One region of the Yersinia kristensenii genome, then DNA from elsewhere that is predicted to be linked to it. Evidence: predicted binding sites of a transcription regulator. Region 1 holds the regulator's gene; each other region holds the start of a gene.

Region 1 (7,972 bases):
AAATGCGGGATTCACCTGAAATAAAAGTGCGATCTCCGGCTAACGTGCAGAATAACTCGCCACCTCGCGCCGATATCTGGCGAGCATGGAGCGATGCCCTGCCCAACCGCGCCACCCAATACGGCATTAAGGTGCAATGGGCCGAACCGGTTACCGGATCCTCATTGCTGCTCAAGGTAAAATAGCGCGAAACGAAATCGACCTCATCACCTGGCGCCGTCACAATCACACCCCGGCCAGTTAAAGCAATCAGCGCAACAATATCCGGTTGTAATTGGCGAATCTGTTGCTCATTCTCCAGCACCACCAGCAGGGATTTTGCTTGCCATACCTGTTGAATATCAACAGCTAGCAAGGTTTTCAACTGCGCCGAAATCGCGATTTGTTCCGGGGGCAATGCGGGGAAATCCAGCGACAGCCGGCTAAAGTTATCCGCATCGCGTTTGACATGTAAATCACCGCTGGCGCTGCGAAAACAGATATCGTGCAAACCGGGGTTAACCACATTGAACATCACATGCGCCGCCGCCAAGGTGCCGTGACCGCATAAATCCACTTCACGTTCGGGCGTAAACCAACGAATAGCCGATTTATCTCCTTCATCCCAGACAAAACTGGTTTCCGGCAAATTGATCTCGGCGGCGATACTTTGCATCTGTTCTGTCGACAGCGGCTTTTTCAGCAGATACACACCCGCCGGGTTACCAGATAATCCGCTGCCGATAAACGCATCAACATGGAAATAGTTATAAGCCATCAATTAGCTCCGGTGATTCGTCAATGCAAAATCATTAATTAGTGCCAAATCAATAGCACACAAGCCGCGGTCAGCAAGCCCATAGAGATATTAAAAGTGAACCAAGCCCGGCGACTGCGCAGCAAACGGCCAATCAAAGTCCCAAAACCCAGCCAAATAATACCGGCCACCAGATTCACCATAAACATGCCCAAGCTAATCATTAAGATGGAATGATTATAAGCTGCCCCCGCCATACTGAAGCTGGCGACTGAGCCTAATCCCATTAACCAGGCTTTTGGGTTAAGGAACTGCAATAGCCACCCCTGATACAATCGCAGCGGTTTTGGCGGTACGACATTGGTTTCTAATTTTTCATAGGCCGAGGTGGCAATTTTCCATGCCAGCCACAACAAATAAAGACTGCCGAGAATTTTCAGAATTAAATGCAGGAAGGGGTAGATCAAAATCAGGCCGCCGACACCAAATGCCACCAGCAGCAGCATACTCTGCATGCCCAACATAATGCCTAACATCAACCAGATAGAGCGCATAAAACCGAAATTGGCCCCGGCTGAGGTTAATAACATATTATTCGGGCCGGGGGTAATAGCGGCAACCCAAAGAAAACCTACCATTGAAAGAAATAAACTCAGTTCCATGAGACGGGTGCCTCTCACCCAAAATGATGCGCGATATACCCATGAAGCTAACAGTGTGCTATTGATCACACAAGAGCAATGACATGATTTCCATTCACAATATGCATGAAATATTTCGCCCGCTGGCAGGAGCCAGTAACCCGCACCTGCAAACGCTGCTGCCCCGCCTGGTCAGGCGGCGGGTGCAACTGCAACCTTTTTGGCAACGGCTGGAATTGCCGGATGGGGATTTTATCGATCTAGCCTGGAGTGAAAACCCGGAACTGGCGCGCGATAAGCCCAGAGTGGTGCTATTCCACGGGCTGGAAGGGAATTTTTACAGCCCTTACGCCCATGGTTTACTGCGCGCCTGGCAAGACCGAGGATGGCTGGGTGTGGTGATGCATTTTCGCGGATGCAGTGGCGAGCCAAATCGTAAGTCACGCATTTATCACTCTGGTGAAACAGAAGATGCCCGCTTCTTTCTGCGCTGGTTGCGGGAAAGCTATGGACAGGTGCCCACCGCCGCGGTTGGCGTCTCTTTGGGGGGCAATATGTTGGCCCTCTATTTAGCTGAACAAGGGCAAGAGAGCTTATTAGAGGCAGCCGTGGTGGTTTCTGCACCACTGATGCTCGAACCTTGCGCCAATCGCATGGAGCAAGGTTTCTCGCGTGTCTATCAGCGCTATTTGTTGAATCAGCTCAAGTTAAATGCCACCCGCAAGCTGCTGCATTACCCCGGCAGCCTACCTTTGAATTTGGCTCAATTGAAAGGGCTGCGGCGAATCAAAGAGTTTGATGATGTCATAACGGCTAGAATACATGGCTTCAATGATGCGCTGGATTACTATCGGCGTTGCAGCGCCTTACCTAAGTTGTCGCAAATCACCACGCCGCTGCTGATCATTCATGCCAAAGATGACCCGTTCATGACCGCCGAGGTTATCCCCAACTTGCGCGAATTACCGGGCAATATTGATTATCAGTTAACTGAGCATGGCGGCCATGTTGGTTTTGTCGGCGGCTCATTAAAACACCCACAAATGTGGCTGGAACAACGTATTCCAGCCTGGCTTTCCCCCTATTTGGAGCAACCGTCATGATGATTCCCTGGCAGCAAGTTGATAGTGAAACGCTGGATAACCTGCTGGAAGCCTTCGTGCTACGTGAAGGCACGGATTACGGCGAGCATGAGCGGTCATTAGCACAAAAAGTCGAAGACGTGCGCCGCCAATTAGCGAGTGGTGAGGCGGTATTGGTCTGGTCAGAGTTACACGAGACTATCAATATTATGCCACGCGGTGCATTTCGGGCCGGAGCAGAAGAATTGCCATAACCCTCGCGGGATCACGACACTCATCGAGTAAAATCAGAGTGACAAGGCGGACACTTTGCCCTAAAAATAACCGCTAACGCTAAAAAACAGCCCATTTCAGCCTGTCCACTGAGGATCTAACCCCATGGAGTTACAGCTAATATGTCAACTAAACATCCGGTTATAGCCGTCACCGGCTCAAGTGGCGCAGGGACGACGACCAGCCTGGCGTTTCGCAAAATTTTTCAGCAATTGAATATTCGCGCGGCGCAAATTGAAGGCGACAGCTTCCACCGCTATACCCGACCAGAAATGGATACCGTCATCCGTAAGGCGCGGGATCAAGGCCGACATATCAGCTATTTTGGCCCAGAGGCCAATGACTTTGGTCAGTTAGAACAAAGTGTGGAGGAGTACGGCAAAAGCGGCACCGGGCGCTCACGTAAGTATTTGCACACTTATGATGAAGCCGTGCCTTATAACCAGATTCCGGGTACTTTTACCCCCTGGGAGCCACTGCCTGAACCCACCGATGTGTTGTTTTATGAAGGGTTACACGGCGGAGTTGTGACCGAACATCATGATGTGGCAAAACATGTCGATTTGCTGGTCGGCGTGGTGCCCATCGTCAACCTGGAGTGGATTCAAAAATTAGTCCGAGATACCGGTGAGCGCGGCCATTCCCGTGAAGCCGTGATGGATTCCGTGGTGCGCTCCATGGACGATTACATTAACTACATTACGCCGCAGTTCTCGCGCACCCACATTAACTTTCAGCGCGTGCCGACCGTCGATACCTCTAACCCGTTTGCCGCCAAAGCGATTCCATCACTGGACGAAAGTTTTGTCGTCATTCACTTCCGCGGTTTGGATCAGATTGATTTCCCCTACTTATTGGCAATGCTGCAAGGGTCTTTTATTTCCAATATCAATACATTGGTCGTCCCAGGCGGGAAGATGGGGCTGGCAATGGAGCTGATTATGGCACCGTTAGTGCAGCAATTGCTGGAAGGTAAAAAAATCGGTTAATCCTTCGTCCTTGAAGCCGCAGTAAAGCAATTACTGGAAAGAAAAAATAATTTGACGCTATCCCAACCCAAAGTCGTTGGGGCTGCAGGTAGGCGGCAAGCGAACTCATCCCGATGAGCTTACATAAGTAAGTGATTCGGGTGAGCGAGTGCAGCTAACAACCCTGCAGCTTCAAATACGAAGGGGTTAATTACGCGATGTCACGGATTTCAAAACTGTGGGTAATGGTCGCCGCTTTACCCAACATTAGCGAGACGGAGCAATATTTCTCTGCTGACAGCTCAACCGCGCGCTCCACAATTTTATCGGTCAAGCCCTTGCCGCTCACAATAAAATGCAGGTTAATTTGCGTAAACAGGCGCGGAGCCTCTTCCCGGCGCTGTGAAGTTAACGTCACTTCGCAATCGCGCACATCGTTACGGCCTTTTTGCAAAATAGAAACCACGTCAATGGCGCTACAGCCACCCGCTGACATTAACAACATTTCCATCGGGCTCGGCGCTTTATCTCCTGCATTCCCGTCCATTAAAACTTGATGACCTGAAGCAGACTCACCCAAAAATGTCAGCCCTTCAACCCACTTTACACGTGCCTGCATAACTCATGCTCCCGGTTAAATTTTCTCATTCAGACTACCCTTTCATTTACAAACTGGCAATGTAACCCGATGTTCATCATGCTGAAGCGATACAACACAAGACACTGGCCTCATCCTGTGCTACAAACAGAACCGAAAGTGTTGTTTCTTGAATTAAATAGAGTAGCTTCTCAATACTCAGTGAAGGGTTTCTACTCGGTACGCATCTTGGCTATACCTTTCGGCAGTTGAGCAAATTAATATGCTAAATGAAAGTGTATTTTATAAGCACGCCGTACAGGGAACTCTGAGCCCTGTTAAGTTAGGCAGCGATAACAACAGAGGATAACAGCGAATGGTTCTCGGCAAGCCACAAACAGACCCGACTCTCGAATGGTTCCTGTCTCATTGCCATATCCACAAATATCCATCGAAAAGTACGCTAATTCACCAAGGTGAAAAAGCCGAAACGCTTTACTACATCGTGAAAGGCTCCGTTGCGGTGCTGATCAAAGATGAAGAAGGTAAAGAGATGATTCTCTCCTATTTAAACCAGGGAGATTTCATCGGCGAGCTTGGATTATTTGAAGAAGGCCAAGAACGTAGTGCTTGGGTTAGGGCAAAAACTGCCTGTGAAGTGGCTGAAATTTCTTACAAAAAATTCCGTCAGCTGATTCAGGTCAATCCAGATATATTGATGCGCCTGTCTTCACAAATGGCGAATCGCTTACAGATAACCTCTGAGAAAGTGGGTAACCTCGCTTTCCTGGACGTGACTGGGCGTATTGCACAAACGCTGCTTAATCTGGCAAAACAACCGGATGCCATGACCCACCCAGATGGGATGCAGATAAAGATTACCCGCCAGGAAATTGGTCAAATAGTTGGCTGCTCCCGCGAAACTGTGGGGCGGATACTAAAAATGCTAGAAGATCAAAATCTGATCTCCGCGCATGGTAAAACGATTGTCGTTTACGGCACCCGTTAAAACCCTATAAACCGGTGCTGTTACCTCGGCACCGGTTTTCTTTTGTGTGATTAATAAATTTCTGGGGCCTATATGAATTGGCAACGGCTTATTTATCATCCTGAAGTGAATTATGCACTCCGCCAAACACTGGTTCTCTGCTTGCCGGCGGCATTGGGGTTCGCAATGGGTGAATTGCGGTTGGGGTTGATGTTCTCCCTGATACCCGCCTGTTGTAATATTGCTGCACTAGATACCCCTCATCAACATTTCTTCCGGCGGCTGATTGTCGGCGGGGCTCTCTTTACTTTCAGTAGTTTTCTGACTCAACAACTGCTGCTGTGGGATATTCCATTACCTGCGGTGATGCTTGGTTTGGCTTTAATGTTGGGTGTCAGTGGCGCTATCAGCCAGCTCAATGGCCGCCTGCTCCCCGCCGCACTTATCGCCGCTATTTTTAGCCTCAGCATGGTAGGTCGTGCGCCTATCTGGCAAGCGCCATTGATGTGTGCCGTGGGGACGCTCTGGTATGGTCTATTTACCTGGCTATGGTTCCGGTTATGTAAAGACCAGCCGATCCGTGAGCCATTGAGTCAGCTTTATCATTTGTTGGCCGATTATTGCGATGCTAAATACAGTTTGTTTGGCCAGCATGTTGAGCTAGAAAAGGCCATGCCGCCGTTGCTTGACCGGCAACAAGGTATAATGGACAAAATTAATCAGCTTTATCAGCAATTTAACCTGATAGACAATGCCACGAAAAAAGAGCGAAAACGGCTATTGAACTTGTTTCAAATGGCGCTTGATTTGCAAGAACACATCACTGCGGCAGTGAGTCAGTCAGAAAAAACGCAAGAGTTAATTGATCAAAGCCCGATAGAAACAGTTCTTAAGCGCAATATGCAGGTTATCTCGACGCAAATGCGCACCATTGCCGATGATATTCTCTATCATCACCGCGCAAAAACGCATTTCAGTGCGGGTGATGCGCTGGTCGAGCTGGAAGAGGTTGCCCAGCAGCACCCGGATAACCCCGTGGCGCAATTCTTCTATTACCATATCAGCCATGTTACCCAAATCCTGAGCGACCAACGCCCGCAGTATGATCGCGCCTTGATGTCCAACCAACCCTCTCAGCCATTTTGGCCAGCACTCGTCAGTTATTTATCGTTTAAATCCAGTGCATTGCGGGATGCTGCTCGCCTTGGTGTCACTTTGGCCGCGGGCAGTTACATCGGTAATTTGATCCATCTGCCTAAACCTTATTGGATTTTGCTTACCGTGATGCTGGTAACGCAAAATGGCTATAACGCCACTAAAATTCGGATCCATCACCGCGCCCTTGGCACCCTGATTGGGCTATTACTCGCGGCAGCTTTGCTGCATTTTCAAATGCCAGAAGGCACCACGTTAAGCATCATGTTGCTCATCACCCTGGTGGCCTATCTGGTTCAACGCAAAAACTATGGCTGGTCGGTCATTTTTAGAACCATCACTACGGTTTATATCTTGCAGTTATTGACCGGCGAAGGTGCGGACTTTTTAATCCCGCGGTTGCTCGATACCTTAATCGGCTGCGCCTTAGCCTTCGCCAGCACATTGTGGCTATGGCCACAGTGGCAAAGCGGTTTACTGCGTAAAAATGCGCATCAAACACTGGAGAATTATCAGAAAATCCTGCGCATCCTGCTGAAACCTCATCCGAATATCGAGCAACTGGCGTTTGAGCGCATCCAGGTGAACAAAGCCAGTAATGCCGTCCTCAATTCACTGAAACAAGCTATGCAGGAGCCGGGATTCAACTCAAAATATCTGGCGGACATGCGTCTGTGGGCTACCCATAGCGAACTTATTGTCGGGAATATCAATGAGATGACCATCCTGACGCGGGCTTATCCATTAGCAGAGTCGCCAGCAGAATCGGATAAACACCACATTCAACTGACGGTTAAGTTAGCGGAAGAATATTTACAGCTCTGTGAAATGGCGATTCAACAATGTCAGCAACGGCTGGAATCAGATAACAGTGAGGGGAATAACGATTTTGTTCAAATGCCAGATAGAGAGACTGATACGCAAATCTCTGAGCTTGAACGTAATTTACGGCGTATCTTGGCGCATTTGAGTGTAATGCATACCGTTTCATCCCTGGCATGGCAGCAACAGCCACACCACGGTATTTGGCGCAGCCGGAAATTGCGGGATACGGCGTCGTAAAAAAGAGAGGCAAAAAGCCTCTCCACAGGCCGTTGACAAAAATGCAGTTTACCCTTTGACCAGGCTGGCAACCGCCCTTTCTAAACGCGCCATACCTTGCTGGATATCTTCTGGCTCAATCACCAGCGAAGGCGCTAACCGCAAGACATCTGGGCCGGCATTGAGGATCATCACCCCGTTCGCTGCCGCCGCCGTCAGGAACTCCCGCGCACGACCATGATAGTGCGGTGCTAATTCAGCCCCAATCAATAGCCCCATGCCACGAATATCATCAAACACCTGATACTTATTGTTAATCTCTTGCAAAGCCTGCACAAACAGGCCGTGGCGCTGTTCAATGCCATCAAGCACCTCAGGGGTATTAATCACATCCAACGCAGCCTCTGCGACCGCACAGGCCAGTGGATTCCCCCCATAGGTGGTGCCGTGGGTTCCTACCGCCATCACCGAAGCAATTTCCTCTGTCGTCAGCATCGCGCTAACTGGGAAC
Region 2 (7,972 bases), 380 kb from region 1:
ATGATGCGCTGGTGCATGCCGGTTGAGCTATCTCGCGATTGGCTGGCTAATGTGCTGCAACAATGTGAAGAGCTGGGATTCCGCAATCAGTTTGAAGTCGAAGTATTGAGCTACGGCCATCTGCCATTGGCTTATTCTGCCCGCTGTTTTACTGCGCGTTCAGAAAACCTGGCCAAAGACCAATGTGAAACTTGCTGTATTAAGTACCCGCAAGGGCGGCCAGTACTCTCACAAGAAGACCAACAAGTGTTTATTCTCAATGGCATTCAAACTCAGAGTGGCTATTGCTATAACCTCGGTAATGATTTGATTTCCATGCAAGGTTTGGTGGATATCGTCCGTCTTTCGCCACAAGGTATTGAGACGCTGAATGTTATCGACCAGTTCCGCGCCAACGAACAAGGTTTAGTTCCCCTGACTTTAGCTGATAAAGCCGATTGTAACGGCTACTGGCGGCGATTAGCAGGGTTAGAATTGGTGTCCTAATAGATTATGAGGGGGGCCACGGCTCTCCCCATTTATTCACTCAGACAATCTATCTCCCTCTCAGGCCGCATTTATTCCCCTCCCGAAAGACACTATTTCGATTATGCTCTTATTCATGCATGACTAATATGGCTGTTATTGACTCACACCGTGAATATAGTCATTCGTAGTTATTCTTTTAAAATTAATGCGTTTGTTAATAAACGCACTCGCCCTTCAAGCGACTCGACATAAGGTTAAGATGGACGATTCTATGACTGACAAACAGGCCGTGCCACTTTCAGTTCTCGACTTATCACCAATAGCGCAGGGCAAGACCCCACGAGATGCATTTCATGCCTCGCTGGACTTAGCCCAACATACTGAAAAATGGGGATATCACCGCTATTGGCTGGCTGAACACCATAATATGACGGGTATTGCCAGCGCCGCGACCTCCGTGCTAATTGGCTATATTGCCGGTGGCACCAGCACCATCCGTGTCGGTTCAGGTGGCGTGATGCTGCCAAACCATTCACCGCTGGTGATAGCTGAACAGTTTGGTACCCTTGCCTCACTGTATCCTGACCGCATCGATCTCGGCCTTGGTCGTGCCCCCGGCAGTGATCAGCGCACTATGATGGCACTACGCCGCCACTTATCCGGTGAGGTAGATAACTTCCCGTCTGATGTGCGTGAACTGCAAAACTACTTTGCTGATGCGCAACCTGGGCAAGCGGTACAAGCCGTCCCCGGTCAGGGTTTGCATGTCCCGCTGTGGCTGCTGGGCTCTAGCTTGTATAGCGCGCAATTAGCAGCCGCCATGGGCCTGCCCTTTGCTTTCGCCTCGCATTTTGCACCAGACATGCTATTCCAGGCACTCAAATTGTATCGGGAGAATTTCAAACCTTCCGCTCAGTGGCCAAAACCTTATGCGATTGTGTGTGTGAATGTCGTGGCCGCAGATAGTGAGCGTGATGCCCGTTTCCTGTTTACTTCGATGCAGCAGCAGTTTGTCAATCTGCGCCGTGGCACACCGGGCCAATTACCGCCACCCATCGACGATATGGAGAAAATCTGCTCGCCAGCCGAACAATTTGGTGTCGACCAAGCGCTACGTCTGTCTATCATTGGCGATAAAAGTAAAGTCCGGCACGGGCTTCAGTCACTATTGCGCGAAACTCAGGCCGATGAATTGATGGTCAATGGCCAGATTTTTGATCACCAGGCACGATTGTATTCATTTGAGATAGTGGCCGGTTTGCAGCAAAACTTGCAACCCGCCGAGCGCCTGTAATTCACTCACAAGTTGAATATTGCAGACATAAAAAAACCAGCCCGAAGGCTGGTTTTTTTTAATCATCAGAGATGACTAAGACTTATGCATCACCGAAACGACGGCGAGCAGGTGCGGCTGGCGCTGCGGCATCATCGCGGCGGGGTGCAGGTGCAGCTGAGCGCTGACCATCGCGATTACCACGGCGTTGTTCGCCACCACCCGCTGGAGCACGATCGCTTCCGAATGAACGACGAGGAGGAGCACCTGCGCCTTCACGACGTTCGCCACCAGCTGAACGACCAGCACCGCCACGACGCTCACCACCATTACCACCTGCAGGGCGCTCACGACGCTCATGCGGCTGTGCATCACCCAACAGCTGCATGTTCAGCGGCTTGTTCAGGATACGGGTACGGGTGAAGTGAGATAACATTTCACCCGGCATGCCTTTTGGCAGCTCGATAGTTGAATGCGAAGCAAACAGCTTGATGTTACCGATATAACGGCTGCTGATATCACCTTCGTTAGCGATAGCGCCAACGATATGACGAACTTCAACACCATCATCACGGCCCACTTCAATCCGGTACAGTTCCATCTCGCCAACATCACGACGTTCGCGACGTGCTGGACGCTCGCCACCGTCACGGTTGTCAGAACGAGGTTCACGACGGCTGTCATTACGATCACGGCCGCGATCACTACCACGGTCATCGCGAGAATTAAATTCACGCTGTGGACGACGTGGTGCTTCCGGTGGCAGGATCAAAGGACGTTCGCCCTGTGCCATTTTCAACAGTGCAGCAGCCAGAGTTTCGAGATCAAACTCTTCTTCTGGTTGCAGCTTCGCCAGCAACGCACGGTACATATCCAAATCACTGCTTTCCAGCTGTTGGCCCACTTTCGCTGCGAATTTAGCTAAGCGGCGCTCGCCCAGCAATTCTGCGTTTGGCAACTGAACTTCAGGGATAGTCAGCTTCATAGTACGTTCAACGTTCTGTAACAGACGACGTTCACGGTTCTCTACGAACAGTAATGCACGGCCTGCACGACCCGCACGCCCAGTACGGCCGATACGGTGAACATAAGACTCTGAATCCATAGGGATATCATAGTTTACAACCAAGCTGATACGTTCAACATCCAGCCCACGAGCAGCAACGTCAGTCGCAATCAGGATATCCAGACGGCCATCTTTCAGGCGATCCAGTGTCTGCTCACGCAGCGCTTGGTTCATGTCGCCGTTCAATGCAGCGCTGTTGTAACCACTGCGTTCCAGAGCTTCTGCAACTTCCAGCGTCGCATTTTTGGTACGCACGAAGATGATGGCTGCATCGAAATCTTCAGATTCCAGGAAACGAACCAACGCTTCTTTCTTGTTATAACCACCACCGACTCTCCAGAAACTCTGGCTAATGTCAGGACGGGTAGTCACGCTAGATTGAATGCGTACTTCCTGTGGCTCTTTCATAAAGCGGCGGGTGATACGACGAATCGCTTCTGGCATGGTGGCAGAGAACAGAGCGGTCTGATGTTCAGCCGGGATCTGCGCCATGATAGTTTCGACGTCTTCGATAAAGCCCATGCGCAGCATTTCATCTGCTTCATCCAACACTAAACCGCTTAGGTTGGACAGGTTAAGAGTACCGCGTTTCAGGTGGTCTAACAGACGACCTGGGGTACCGACAACAACTTGTGGCCCCTGGCGCAAAGCGCGTAATTGAACGTCATAACGCTGACCGCCATACAGGGCCACCACGTTAACGCCGTCCATATGTTTTGAAAAGTCAGTCAATGCCTGTGCAACCTGAATAGCCAACTCACGGGTCGGTGCTAACACCAATACCTGTGGCGCTTTCAATGTTGGGTCAATGTTGTGCAACAGCGGCAGACCAAAGGCGGCTGTTTTGCCACTACCGGTTTGCGCCATGCCGAGAACATCACGGCCGTTCAACAGGTGTGGAATACATTCCAACTGAATAGGAGATGGTTTTTCATAACCAAGATCAGTCAGAGCGGAAAGAATTGGAGCGGACAGCCCCAGATCAGCAAAAGAGGTTTCAAGCTCAGTAGTCATGTACACGTGCCTCATTAATAATGGCAGCCAGTCTACATAACTCGTCGAGAAAATTTTCAGTCATTTTCATTGAAAAGTGTGAACCGGCTCAAATTAGATTATAAAACGAACAAAAAGGCCATCACCTGTTAGGGTGATTAACGTTGGCAAAAACCAAGGTATATCAGGCTAATAGTTGTTCGTCAGCTATTGCTGGTCCGATTCCGATAGGTCGTCTTGTTCTTGGCCCAAAAGCGCCAATTCCAACAATGCATAGCGGTGCTCAACAAAGTTATGAACGTTGTTAGCTACCGTCAGTTTGAACAGCGCCGAAGCAGTGTTCTTGTCCCCCAGACTTAGGTAATGTTTACCTAAATAGAAGTCAGTTTCACTGAGATGCTCAGCGAGCGAAGTGTTATCCATTGCATCTGCCTTGAGCCTTTCCATCAGCGTTTTTTCGCTAATTGTGCCCAAGTAGAATTCGACAATATTCCATCCCCATTGCCCTCTGTCCGATTTTTCATAGCGCTGTTGTAGCGCTACTGCAGCTGTCTTAGGATCGATTTCTCTTTCCACCAAATACAGCCATAACGAACGGAAGGGATCATTTGGATCGTCTTGATAAAACGCCTGCAGATCATCCTGCGCCAACGGGAGTCGACCGCCATAATACAGAGCGATACCCCGGTTTAAACGCGCGTAATTGTAAGTTGGATCAAGCTCTAGTACAGAATCAAACGCTTCATAGGCAGCATCAAAATTGCCTGCCTGCGTTAAATAAATGCCCAGATAGTTAAAAACTTCTGGCATATCAGGACGAATAGCTAACGCTTGCGAAAAATCATTTCGCGCTAGTGCCCGTAGCCCGAGGCTATCATACAGCACTCCGCGCTCATATAAAAGCTGCGCGCGCTCATCATCCGTAAGTGCCCGACTTGCAAGGATTTGTTCCATGCGCGCCAGAATCACTTCCTGCTGCAACGTAGGTTGCAACGGAATTGCTAATACCTCGTCTTTACGCCAATCATGGTTGCTGCATCCTGCCAGCATCAGTGCTGTCACAACGTAACACCAGCGCAAGAAAGGCTTCATTTCCTACTCCCGAAGACAAACATTGGATAAATATCCTTTCATCCATTTGTTTAACACAAGAGCATCCTGCCCTCGAGATAACACAGCTCCTCACATCAGCAAGGAGCTGTGGAATACTAATTATTCTGCTGCTTCTGGAGCCGGTGCTTCTGCGTCAGGAGTAGTCGCTTCTTTGATGCTCAGGCGGATACGGCCCTGACGATCAACTTCCATGACTTTTACTGGGACTTCTTGGCCCATTTGCAGATAGTCAGTCACTTTCTCTACGCGCTTGTCAGCGATTTGAGAGATATGCACCAGACCTTCTTTACCGCCGCCGATTGCCACAAATGCACCGAAATCAACGATACGAGTCACTTTACCCGCATAGATACGGTTCACTTCGATTTCAGCAGTAATTTCTTCGATACGACGAATAGCATGTTTCGCTTTGTCGCCGTCAGTTGCTGCAATCTTAATGGTGCCATCATCTTCGATTTCAATGGTGGTGCCAGTTTCATCAGTCAGCGCACGGATCACAGAACCACCTTTACCAATCACATCCTTAATTTTCTCAGGATTGATTTTCATGGTGTAGATACGTGGAGCAAATTCAGAGATATCGCCGCGTGGAGTGCTAATAGCCTGTTCCATAACACCCAGAATGTGCAGACGCGCACCCTTAGCTTGGTTCAGAGCCACCTGCATGATTTCGCGAGTGATACCTTCAATTTTAATATCCATTTGCAGTGCGGTGATACCGTCACGGCTACCGGCTACTTTAAAGTCCATGTCGCCCAAGTGATCTTCGTCACCCAGAATATCAGACAGAACAACAAAGTTTTCATCTTCTTTAACCAGACCCATTGCGATACCAGCAACAGCGGCTTTAATCGGTACACCTGCATCCATCAGGGCCAGAGAAGCACCACAAACAGAAGCCATTGAGGAAGAACCGTTAGACTCGGTGATTTCAGAAACCACACGGACAGTGTAAGGGAACTCGCTCGGACTTGGCATCACTGCCAACACACCACGTTTCGCCAGACGGCCATGGCCAATTTCACGACGTTTCGGTGAGCCAACCATACCGGTTTCACCAACACAATATGGAGGGAAATTATAGTGTAGCAGGAATGAGTCAGTACGCTCACCCATCAGCTCATCAATATTTTGTGCATCACGTGCGGTACCCAGGGTTGCAGTAACCAGTGCCTGAGTTTCGCCACGAGTGAACAACGCTGAACCATGAGTACGTGGCAATACGCCGGTACGCACATCCAGACCACGGATCATGTCTTTTTCGCGGCCATCAATACGCGGTTCGCCAGCTAATACACGGCTACGCACAACGTTTTTCTCAACGCTGCCCAGGATATCCTGAATTTCAGAAGCATCTAAAGTATCGTCTTGCGCTAACAGCGCTTCAGTCACGTCAGCTTTGATAGCATCAACTTGTGTGTAACGCTCTTGTTTCTCGGTGATGCGGTATGCGTCACCCAGACGAGCGGCGGCCAACTCAGCAACACGCGCGTGCAGCGCTTCATTCACTGGTTCTGCATGCCAATCCCACTTCGGTTTGCCTGCTTCAGCAACCAGAGCGTTAATATTTTCAATCACAACTTGTTGTTGTTCGTGGCCGAAGACAACCGCGCCCAACATTTGATCTTCAGACAGAATTTGTGCTTCTGACTCAACCATCAATACTGCAGCAGCAGTACCAGCAACAACCAAGTCCAGACGGCTTTCTTTCAGCTCATCAGTGGTTGGGTTCAGCACGTATTGGTCGTTGATAAAACCAACGCGCGCAGCACCAATTGGGCCGTTGAATGGAATACCTGACAGACTCAGCGCAGCTGATGCGCCAATCAGTGCCACGATATCTGGGTTAACTTGTGGGTTAACAGAAACAACAGTCGCAATAACCTGAACTTCATTCAGGAAGCTGTCTGGGAACAGTGGGCGAATCGGACGGTCAATCAGACGTGAAGTCAGCGTTTCGCCTTCACTTGGGCGGCCTTCACGACGGAAGAAGCTACCTGGGATACGGCCAGCAGCGTAAGTACGCTCCTGATAGTTAACTGTCAGAGGGAAGAAGCTCTGGCCTGGTTTAGCTTTCTTTTGGCCAACAACAGTGACGAATACTGCGGTGTCATCCATGCTTACCATTACAGCAGCAGTTGCCTGGCGAGCCATCATGCCAGTTTCGATGGTGACGGTATGTTGGCCGTACTGGAATTTACGAATAATCGGAGTCAGCAAAATAGTATCCTTATACTATGCGGTGCCGGATCGTATTGACGATCTCATCCACCTGTTACTAATACCTTCACACTGCATCCTCGCGACTAATGACAACCCTTAACTCCCATTGAGTTAAAGTCTCTCATTAGCCGCGCGAACCTCTGCACTGGAAGATCCTATTTATACCCGTCATCTTTCGAGATGTAGCTGTGTTGGCTGCGTTCAATCACCCGAATCACTTACTTATGTAAACTCATCGGGACTCTTTCGCTTGCCGCCTTCCTACATCTCGAAATCTATTGGGTAGACAAATTCTATAGAACAACAACAATATACTAGCGTATTTTATCATTGCTTCTTAGAAAAAAGGGGCCAATTTGGCCCCTTTCTCCCGAAACTCGCAGACTTAGCGACGCAGACCCAGACGCTCGATCAGGGAAGCATAACGCGATACATCTTCACGCTTCAGGTAGTCCAGCAGCTTACGACGCGTGGATACCATACGCAGCAGACCACGACGACTGTGGTGATCTTTTTTGTGCTCGGAGAAATGACCTTGCAAATGGTTAATTTGAGCAGTCAACAGAGCAACCTGAACTTCGCTTGAACCGGTGTCATTGGCACCGCGACCGAAGTCAGCAACGATTTTAGCTTTCGCTTCAACACTTAGAGACATGATACAACTCCAAATATATAGATAAATTAAGACAGGCGCCGATCTCTAATTCAGCAACCCAATATGTAAGCCGCACTATTCTACTCTTTGAACCGCGGGATCGCAAGGTAGCCGCTCGGCGCTACTCAGCATATTCTACCACTAAGCGCTTAGGTGCCACACGGCCATCTTCTGCAATAGT
Region 3 (7,972 bases), 3.2 Mb from region 1:
AAAGGGTTATTTGGCTATGTCATCGCGTTATATCTGGTGATTGCCGGTATCTGCCAATTAGTCAGTCGCAATTTGGATAGCCGTTTCTCACTGTACTCCGGCTGTCTGGCTCAAGGGGGTGCTGTGATGGCTTTTGCGGCTGCGGTTCACTTCCATTCATTGCTTTTGGCGGGGATGGGCATGGTGGTGACGGGCTATGCGTTCGGCTCTATCTTTGTTGGCAGTGCCGCACTGGTGAATTTGATTTCACCGCAAGCCAGTCATGCGTGTTTGTTGTCGCTGTTTTATGTCATTGCCTACACCGCCAACTGGGTTCCGGTGTTACTGGGGGTGATAATTGACCGCAGTAGTTTGTTGGTGGCCACCAATACCTTATTTATTGTGGCTGCACCGGTGTGTTTATTCTTGTTCGTCTTTATTGCCCGTGCAGATTTTCCGCGAAATTAAGGCTGTTTAAGGTTGGGGTGGGGTTAATAGTGGATGCGATGACATGCTGAATTTACATAAAATAGAGGCTTATAGATAGCCTCATTAATGGGGCTCATGGTGGCAATGTTATTAAGGTGATATTTATGGGTGTAGTGAGTTATGTTTATCGAGGTATTCATGCTGCCAAAGAGTTAATTAATAATGATCCTAACGATAAGTCTTTTTTAAAGGCAAAGCCGGAAGTATTTAGTGAGAATGAAAGCGTTGTAATTAATAATCTAATTAGTCGTTTAAATAAGGAAGAAAAAGATAAAACTGTCAGTGATAAACTTTCCGTTCCAATAGAAATAGATAAAATGGTGAATAAAAGCAAAGAACACCTTGATTTTTTTCTTTTAAAAGCACAAAAGGATGAAGATTCATGTAGTTATCTTATTGAAAGATCACAGTGTGACTTTGTCGGTGGCATATTAAAAGAACAGCCTGAAATGAGACTGGAACTGGTTAACTTCATTAATAATCATGTTGTTAATGAAGTTATTGGGAAGATTGATTTAACGTATGAGAGAGAGGCTTCTTCATGTTCAAAATCTATAGATCTTGGAAGCCTAATAATAAATGAACTAAAAGACAGTATATCTACATTGGGAGAAACAAATGAAAAAATCAAGTTGCTGGATTCTGTCAGTGGCAATGAACATATTTCTTCTGATTTGACTGCTCATATAAATAAGCATGCTAGCTACAGCGTAGAGCCCGAAATATTTTATCCTCTGATAGTAAAATATTATGAGCACAAAGCCGAAAGTCTGTTTTTACCGTCAATGAAAGAGTTAGAAACTCTCATTCATAGCGTTGTGAATAGAGTCGTCGGACAATTAGAATATACCAAATCACTATCTGATAGCGAGTTGGAAAAAGTGTTGAACCGGCCTACTGGTGCGCGTAATGCAATATATTTCTCTCATTTAGTGTGAATCATGTCACAAAACAAATGTATTGAATGTTGTTCATTCAGTATTTTTGAGATTTAAATCTCAAAAAACACTTTGGATTCAGGTAAACTGCGCAACTTTCACGCAATACACTTTCTCTTTTAACCTTTGTTGCGCAGGTCAATGCTGATGAACATTATTCTGATGATTGCCATTACCACCGGCATTCTCTCTGGTCTCTGGGGGTGGGTTGCGGTCAGCCTGGGCCTAATCAGCTGGGCGGGTTTCCTCGGCTGTACCGCCTATTTTGCCTGCCCACAAGGCGGCTTGAAAGGTTTGCTGATCACGCTGTTAACCTGCATGAGCGGGGTATTTTGGGCAATGATGATTATTCAGGGCAGCCCCTTGCAGCCTGAATGGGCCATCCTTGGCTATGTTCTGACTGGCATTGTAGCGTTTTTGATGTGCATCCAAGCTTGCCAGCAGTGGCTAGCATTTGTTCCCGGCACCTTTATCGGTGCGTGTGCCACTTTCGCCGGTAATGGTGATTGGAAACTCGTCATTGTCTCGCTGTTAGTCGGGGTGGTATTTGGCTATGTCATGAAGAACAGTGGATTGTGGTTGGCGGCCCGGCGGGAGCAGCAAGGGAGGAGTCCTTTGGAGCCTGGGGTTGATATTGATTAGTGATCTAGTTCGGTTGATATGTCCCGAAACCTGATCCGGTATCTATCAACCGAAATAACACCGAATCACAAAAGATGATTTGCTACTTTAACCACAATCTTACGCAGCGGGGCAACCTCTCCCAACGTTCCCATTGGGCGATGTAACTCACCAGGGAACAGCAGGGCGATATCACCGGGAGCCAGTGTTAACAAGGTTTCGGTGGTAATTCCTTCAAACAAACCATAATCTCGCTCGGTATCAAAATCCATCGTCGGGCGCTGGCCTTGCGCTGACGGTGAAGCACCAATCACCTCGCTCCCTTCCAACAGAATATGAATATCAATATAATAACGATGTAATTCAGGGGCTTGCTCATACAAGGGTTTGGACGCGGCAATAATGTGATTTAGGTAAATCTCGCGGCCTTCAATATCTTGCTCGCCTGCGGGCAGATTGACTAAATCCATCTTGCTGATGGCGGCCAGGGTGCGGCGGATAGCATCCGGGTAAAGTGGGTTATTCACCGCGCTTTTCAGTTCATCAAGTATCATAACTATTCCTATATTATTGCGTGTCCATCATGCCGGGCACTTAAGCACAATGGTTGATATTATTTTCTGCTGATGTTGTTTCTTGCTCTAGCGCGGCAATGCAGTGTTCAACAACACCGGCAATGTCTGGCGAGATATCAATGGGAATGATGTCCGGCTCTTGGGCATCTGGTGTTTCTAGGGTCGCGAACTGGCTCTTTAGCAAACTCTCTGGCATAAAATGCCCCGCCCGCCGCTGCATTCTGCTCAACACCAAATCGTAATCACCCGTCAACCACAGAAAGCGAATACTCTGATTGCCTTCACGCAGACGGTCGCGATATTGCTTTTTTAGTGCCGAACACACTAAAAAACCCACTTCATTTTTTTGTTGCAAGCTATACGCCACATCACTTAACCGCTCCAGCCAAGGGGCGCGGTCGCTGTCATTCAGTGGCTGCCCCGATGCCATCTTTTGGATATTGGCGCGCGGGTGTAGATCGTCGCCATCAATAAATTTGGCGTTAAGTGCCAACGCTAGCGCCTGCCCCACACAGGATTTACCGGTGCCGGATACGCCCATCACAATAATGCATTTACCAGACATAACTTTCCTCGGCCGCCGATCAAACTGCAACTAACATCCCACCATCGACAAACAACAGATGACCATTAACAAAATCAGATGCTTTGGAGGACAGATACACTGCCGCACCAATCAACTCTTCCGGGTCACCCCAACGGGCGGCTGGCGTGCGTTTGCATAGCCAATCAGTGAAGGCTTTATCATCCACCAGCGCTTTTGTCATATCAGTTTTGAAATAACCCGGTGCGATGCCATTGACCTGAATGTTGTAACGGGCCAGTTCAACACACATCCCACGAGTTAACATTTTCACTGCCCCTTTAGAGGCGGCATATGGTGTGATAGTGTCACGGCCTAATTCGCTTTGCATTGAGCAAATATTAATAATCTTACCGCGTTGGCGTTTAACCATATAACGGGAGACCGCTTGTGAAACCAAGAATACCGATTTCTGGTTTACCGCAATGACATCATCCCAATCTTTTTCTGGGAATTCGGTAAAGGCATGGCGGCGCTGAATACCGGCATTATTAATTAAGATGTCAATGGCACCAATACTATTTTCTATTTGTGTAATCGCGTCATTAACAGCATCATGGTCAGTCACATTAAATGCGGCTGCATAAGCCACAAAGCCACTGTCGCGTAATTCGGCGACGGCTTTTTCTGCTCGTTCTGCGGTAATATCATTAATTATTATTTCTGCGCCAAATTCGGCCAGACCTTTAGCTAATAAAAAACCAATACCTTGAGCAGAACCGGTAATTAATACTTTGCGGTTTTCTAACGAAAATAAATTCTTCATAGTGAATTCCTGATGGAAATGGCGCTGATTAAGCGACATTATAAAATCAATATTATTGAATAATGACTGCGTGAAAACATGTGCCTATCAAACCGTTTTCCGCCTCACCAAACTGTGACGCAGATCACTTTAAATCATGTTACGGCAAGCTGTTACCACTTACGTGAGCGACATCGCCTTGAAAGCAGCAAAATGCGACTATTTGTGGGGGCTTTGTTCATCTATGGAGGAAAATGCAGATTAACTTATTGATAATAATAGAACTAAATAATAGAAATCATGATTGTTATTGTATTTTAAATCAGTAACATGCTTTTCATTATCTCCGCTAACAGTGCATAATTACTTTTTGCTCTAAATAATTCGAGTTGCAGGAAGGCGGCAAGGGAGAGAATCCCGATGAGCTTACTGTGTTGTAAGTGATTCGGGTTATTGAGTGCCGCCAACGCACATGCAGCTTGAAGTATGACGAGTATATTCTTCCCACACTCTTGTTCCAGGGATATGCCATGAAAAACCAGCGTGTTACGTTACAGGATATTGCGCTACTAGCAGGCGTGACTAAAATGACTGTCAGCCGCTACTTACGCACGCCGGAAAAAGTGGCCCCAGAAACCGGTGAGCGTATTGCTCAAGTGATGGCTGAAGTCAATTACAGTGTTGATTCAGAAGGGGAAACCAGCCTCAATCAAAAAAGTCCAAGAATTGGTATTTTGGTGCCGTCCTTTAATAACCAAATTTTCTCCGATTTACTGGCTGGTATTGAGTCGGTCACTGCCGCCAGTAGCTATCAAACACTGGTGGTTAACTATAATTACAATAAAGAACGTGAAGAAGAACAAATAGTTAATCTGTTGTCTTGCCAGATTTCCGGGCTAATACTTACCGATTCTGAACATACTTTACGTGCGGATAAGTACCTGAATGCTTCGGAACTTCCCGTCGCGCAAGTGATGGATCTGGAGCCACAGTTCAACCGCATTACCGTCGGTTTTAATAATTATCAGGCGGCCTATGATATGACGTCGACACTGCTGGCGAGCGGCAAACAGCATGTTGTTTATTTTGGTTCGATGTCTGATGTACGGGATCGTAAACGTTATCAAGGATATAGCCAGGCAATGATTGATGCCGGGTTTGCGCCGCTCCATATTACGCCCAACAAAGTCTCATCCGTCTCAATTGGTGCAGGAATGTTGGCATTAGCACGACAAATGTATCCGCAAGTCGATGCTATTTTCTGTACCAATGATGATATGGCCGTGGGCGTGTTACAAGAATGCTTGAAATTGGGCATGGCGGTACCAGCAGAGATAGCGATTTCCGGTTTTCATGGGCTGGATATCGGCCAGGCGACCACGCCGGTGCTTGCCAGTGTTACCACTCCGCGCTTTGAAATGGGCAAAGTGGCCGCTGAAATCTTGATTAAGAAAATCAAAAAAATCCCGACAATTGAACAGGTTGACCTGCATTATCGTATTTCACTCGGTGGCACTATTTAATATTTCCATCGCGGCTGAAAGACAGACAAATTATCTATAACTGCCATTGTGTTCTTGAATGGCAGGGATCTTTCCTGGCGATAGCCCGCCATAATACTCTTCCTGGCCATAACAAATAATGCCAATCAATAACATTTTGATTAAGCCATTACATTAATCATTAACGCCAATTTGATTAGCTGAAACAATTCAGCAGGAACAATGATAGGTCGATCACGTTACCGGTAACATGTTTTCTTAACATGATTTACAGTGACCTGCGTCACAAAATAAAACATTGAAAACAGGTCTCATAACGACATTCGCTGAATGGCTCAATCATCCGATATGACTTATCGCCATTCTGGTTTTGATTTATTGACATAATCAGGTACTCGTTATGAAAAACAGCAAGCCATCCTCCTTCAAACAAGCCGTATTGATTATTGCCCCGGTAATGGATTATTTGACGGAGAAGTTGGAACAGAACTTTATTGTTCACAAACTCTTCCAAGTTACGGATACTGCTGAGTTTTTTGCGGCGCAGGGCGTGAATATTAAAGGCATCGTGACCCGGGGGGATATCGGTGTAACCAACGAGGTGCTGGCGTTATTACCCGAAGTACAGATTATCTCAATCTTCGGTGTTGGCACCGACGCTGTGGATCTGGATACCACCCGTGAGCGCAATATCATTGTGACCACCACTCCCGGCGTATTGACCGATGATGTCGCGGACACTGCTCTGGGGCTGATTATCGCTACCTCGCGGCGTATTTGTCAGGCCGATAAATTCCTCCGTGCCGGTCAGTGGCCACACAGCAGCTTGCCATTGGCCTCTAAAGTGACCGGTAAACGTCTGGGGGTGTTTGGTATGGGCCGTATTGGTCAAGCCATTGCCCGTCGCGCAGCGGGCTTTGATATGCAAATTGCCTATACCGATACTGTGCACATCGAAAGTCTGCCCTATCAATATGTGACGGACTTAATCAGCCTTGCCAAACAAAGTGATATTCTGGTAGTGGCGATTTCGGGCGGAAAAGACAGCATTGGCCTGATTGATAAAACTATTTTCGCCGCTATGCCAAATCATGCACTATTGATCAATATTGCCCGTGGCAGTATGGTCAATCAGGATGATTTAATCCGTGCACTGCAACAGAAAGAAATTGGCGGGGCAGGTTTGGATGTTTTTGCAGATGAGCCTAATGTGCCGCAAACATTAATCGAAATGGACAATGTGGTATTACTACCGCATATCGCCAGTGCCACTATAGAAACCCGAATTCAAATGAGTGATATTGTATTCTCAAATATTTATGCTCATTTCTCTGGTGAGAAAGCACCCACCGCCATTAATTACTAATTAAGAAAAATATGAGGGTTAATTAAATTAATCCTCAACTTATTATAATAAAAATAAAAGACTACATCGTGTATTTTAAATAACTGGCAAATTATTCTAATTTGTTAGCGGCATTTCCTACGCTATTTTATGAATAGTATAAGAATTATTCAGCTAGAGAAAGAGGCGTGTTGATATGGACAGTAAGATCCCTAATGCCCGTTGGTTCCGCGTTATTGTGCCAATAATGATTGCTTGTATTATTTCTTTTATGGACCGGGTTAATATTAGTTTTGCGTTACCGGGTGGCATGGAAAACGATCTGGCTATTACCAGCCAAATGGCCGGTTTAGCGGGTGGTATTTTCTTTATTGGCTATTTATTTTTACAAGTACCGGGTGGTCGTATTGCCGTTCATGGCAGTGGTAGAAAATTCATTGCTTATTCCCTTGCCGTTTGGGCTGTCGTTTCGATTCTGACCGGTTTTGTCACTAACCATTATCAATTGTTATTCCTACGCTTTGTGTTGGGGGTCTCTGAGGGCGGCATGTTACCTGTGGTGTTGACCATGGTGAGCAACTGGTTCCCGGAACGTGAGATTGGCCGCGCCAATGCGTTCGTGATGATGTTCGCACCTATCGGCGGTATGTTCACGGCACCTTTATCTGGCTTTATTATCAATGCGTTAGACTGGCGTTGGCTGTTTTTCCTCGAAGGTTCGCTGTCCGCCGTGGTGTTGATAATGTGGTGGTTTGTTATCAGTGACAGACCGGAAGAGGCCAAATGGCTGTCAACCAAAGAACGCGATTATCTGGTGACTGAGTTGGCACGCGAACGGGCGGAACGGATGCTGGATGCGCCAGTGACCAATGCGCCGCTCAAAGCCGTTTTCCTGAATAAAGGTTTGATGAAATTAGTCGCCCTGAACTTCTTTTATCAGACTGGGGATTATGGCTACACCTTGTGGTTGCCGACCATTTTGAAAAACCTGACCGGCGGTAATATGGCCTCGGTCGGCATTCTGGCTATTTTGCCGTTTATTGCTACCACCGCCGGTATTTATGTCATTTCTTCGTTATCAGATAAAACCGGCAAACGCCGTCTGCTGATAATGATTTCTCTGTTCTGCTTTGCGGCCGGTTTGGTGACCTCGGTTATTTTCCGCCACAACGTATTGATCTCTTATCTGGCTTTA

What was found. The regulator CRP, encoded in region 1, controls carbon source genes, mostly activating them, when cyclic AMP is high. The targets are predictions, from matches to a motif close to ATGTGANNNNNNTCACAT.
Positions count from the first base shown of each region.
Region 2: the regulator CRP is predicted to act here: its motif matches at 3,898-3,915, upstream of yrbN (protein YrbN).
Region 3: the regulator CRP is predicted to act here: its motif matches at 4,064-4,081, upstream of idnO (gluconate 5-dehydrogenase).

Region 1 covers NZ_UHIY01000001.1:1,187,043-1,195,014, forward strand. The annotation lists gene DX162_RS05635 (PhzF family phenazine biosynthesis protein) at 1-757, opposite strand, end outside; gene DX162_RS05640 (LysE family translocator) at 796-1,398, opposite strand; gene DX162_RS05645 (hydrolase) at 1,500-2,480, shown strand; gene DX162_RS05650 (YheU family protein) at 2,477-2,713, shown strand; gene DX162_RS05655 (phosphoribulokinase) at 2,855-3,721, shown strand; gene DX162_RS05660 (OsmC family protein) at 3,912-4,319, opposite strand; gene crp (cAMP-activated global transcriptional regulator CRP) at 4,654-5,286, shown strand; gene DX162_RS05670 (YccS/YhfK family putative transporter) at 5,359-7,482, shown strand; gene argD (bifunctional acetylornithine/succinyldiaminopimelate transaminase) at 7,531-7,972, opposite strand, start outside.
Region 2 covers NZ_UHIY01000001.1:805,512-813,483, forward strand. The annotation lists gene DX162_RS03695 (U32 family peptidase) at 1-486, shown strand, start outside; gene DX162_RS03700 (luciferase-like monooxygenase) at 740-1,762, shown strand; gene DX162_RS03705 (DEAD/DEAH family ATP-dependent RNA helicase) at 1,845-3,821, opposite strand; gene yrbN (protein YrbN) at 3,811-3,891, opposite strand; gene nlpI (lipoprotein NlpI) at 4,008-4,892, opposite strand; gene pnp (polyribonucleotide nucleotidyltransferase) at 5,013-7,133, opposite strand; gene rpsO (30S ribosomal protein S15) at 7,522-7,791, opposite strand; gene truB (tRNA pseudouridine(55) synthase TruB) at 7,913-7,972, opposite strand, start outside.
Region 3 covers NZ_UHIY01000001.1:4,436,705-4,444,676, reverse strand. The annotation lists gene DX162_RS20645 (MFS transporter) at 1-447, shown strand, start outside; gene DX162_RS20640 (hypothetical protein) at 573-1,406, shown strand; gene DX162_RS20635 (DUF1097 domain-containing protein) at 1,554-2,048, shown strand; gene DX162_RS20630 (NanQ anomerase/TabA/YiaL family protein) at 2,114-2,581, opposite strand; gene DX162_RS20625 (gluconokinase) at 2,622-3,167, opposite strand; gene idnO (gluconate 5-dehydrogenase) at 3,187-3,951, opposite strand; gene DX162_RS20615 (substrate-binding domain-containing protein) at 4,461-5,453, shown strand; gene DX162_RS20610 (2-hydroxyacid dehydrogenase) at 5,833-6,798, shown strand; gene DX162_RS20605 (MFS transporter) at 6,974-7,972, shown strand, end outside.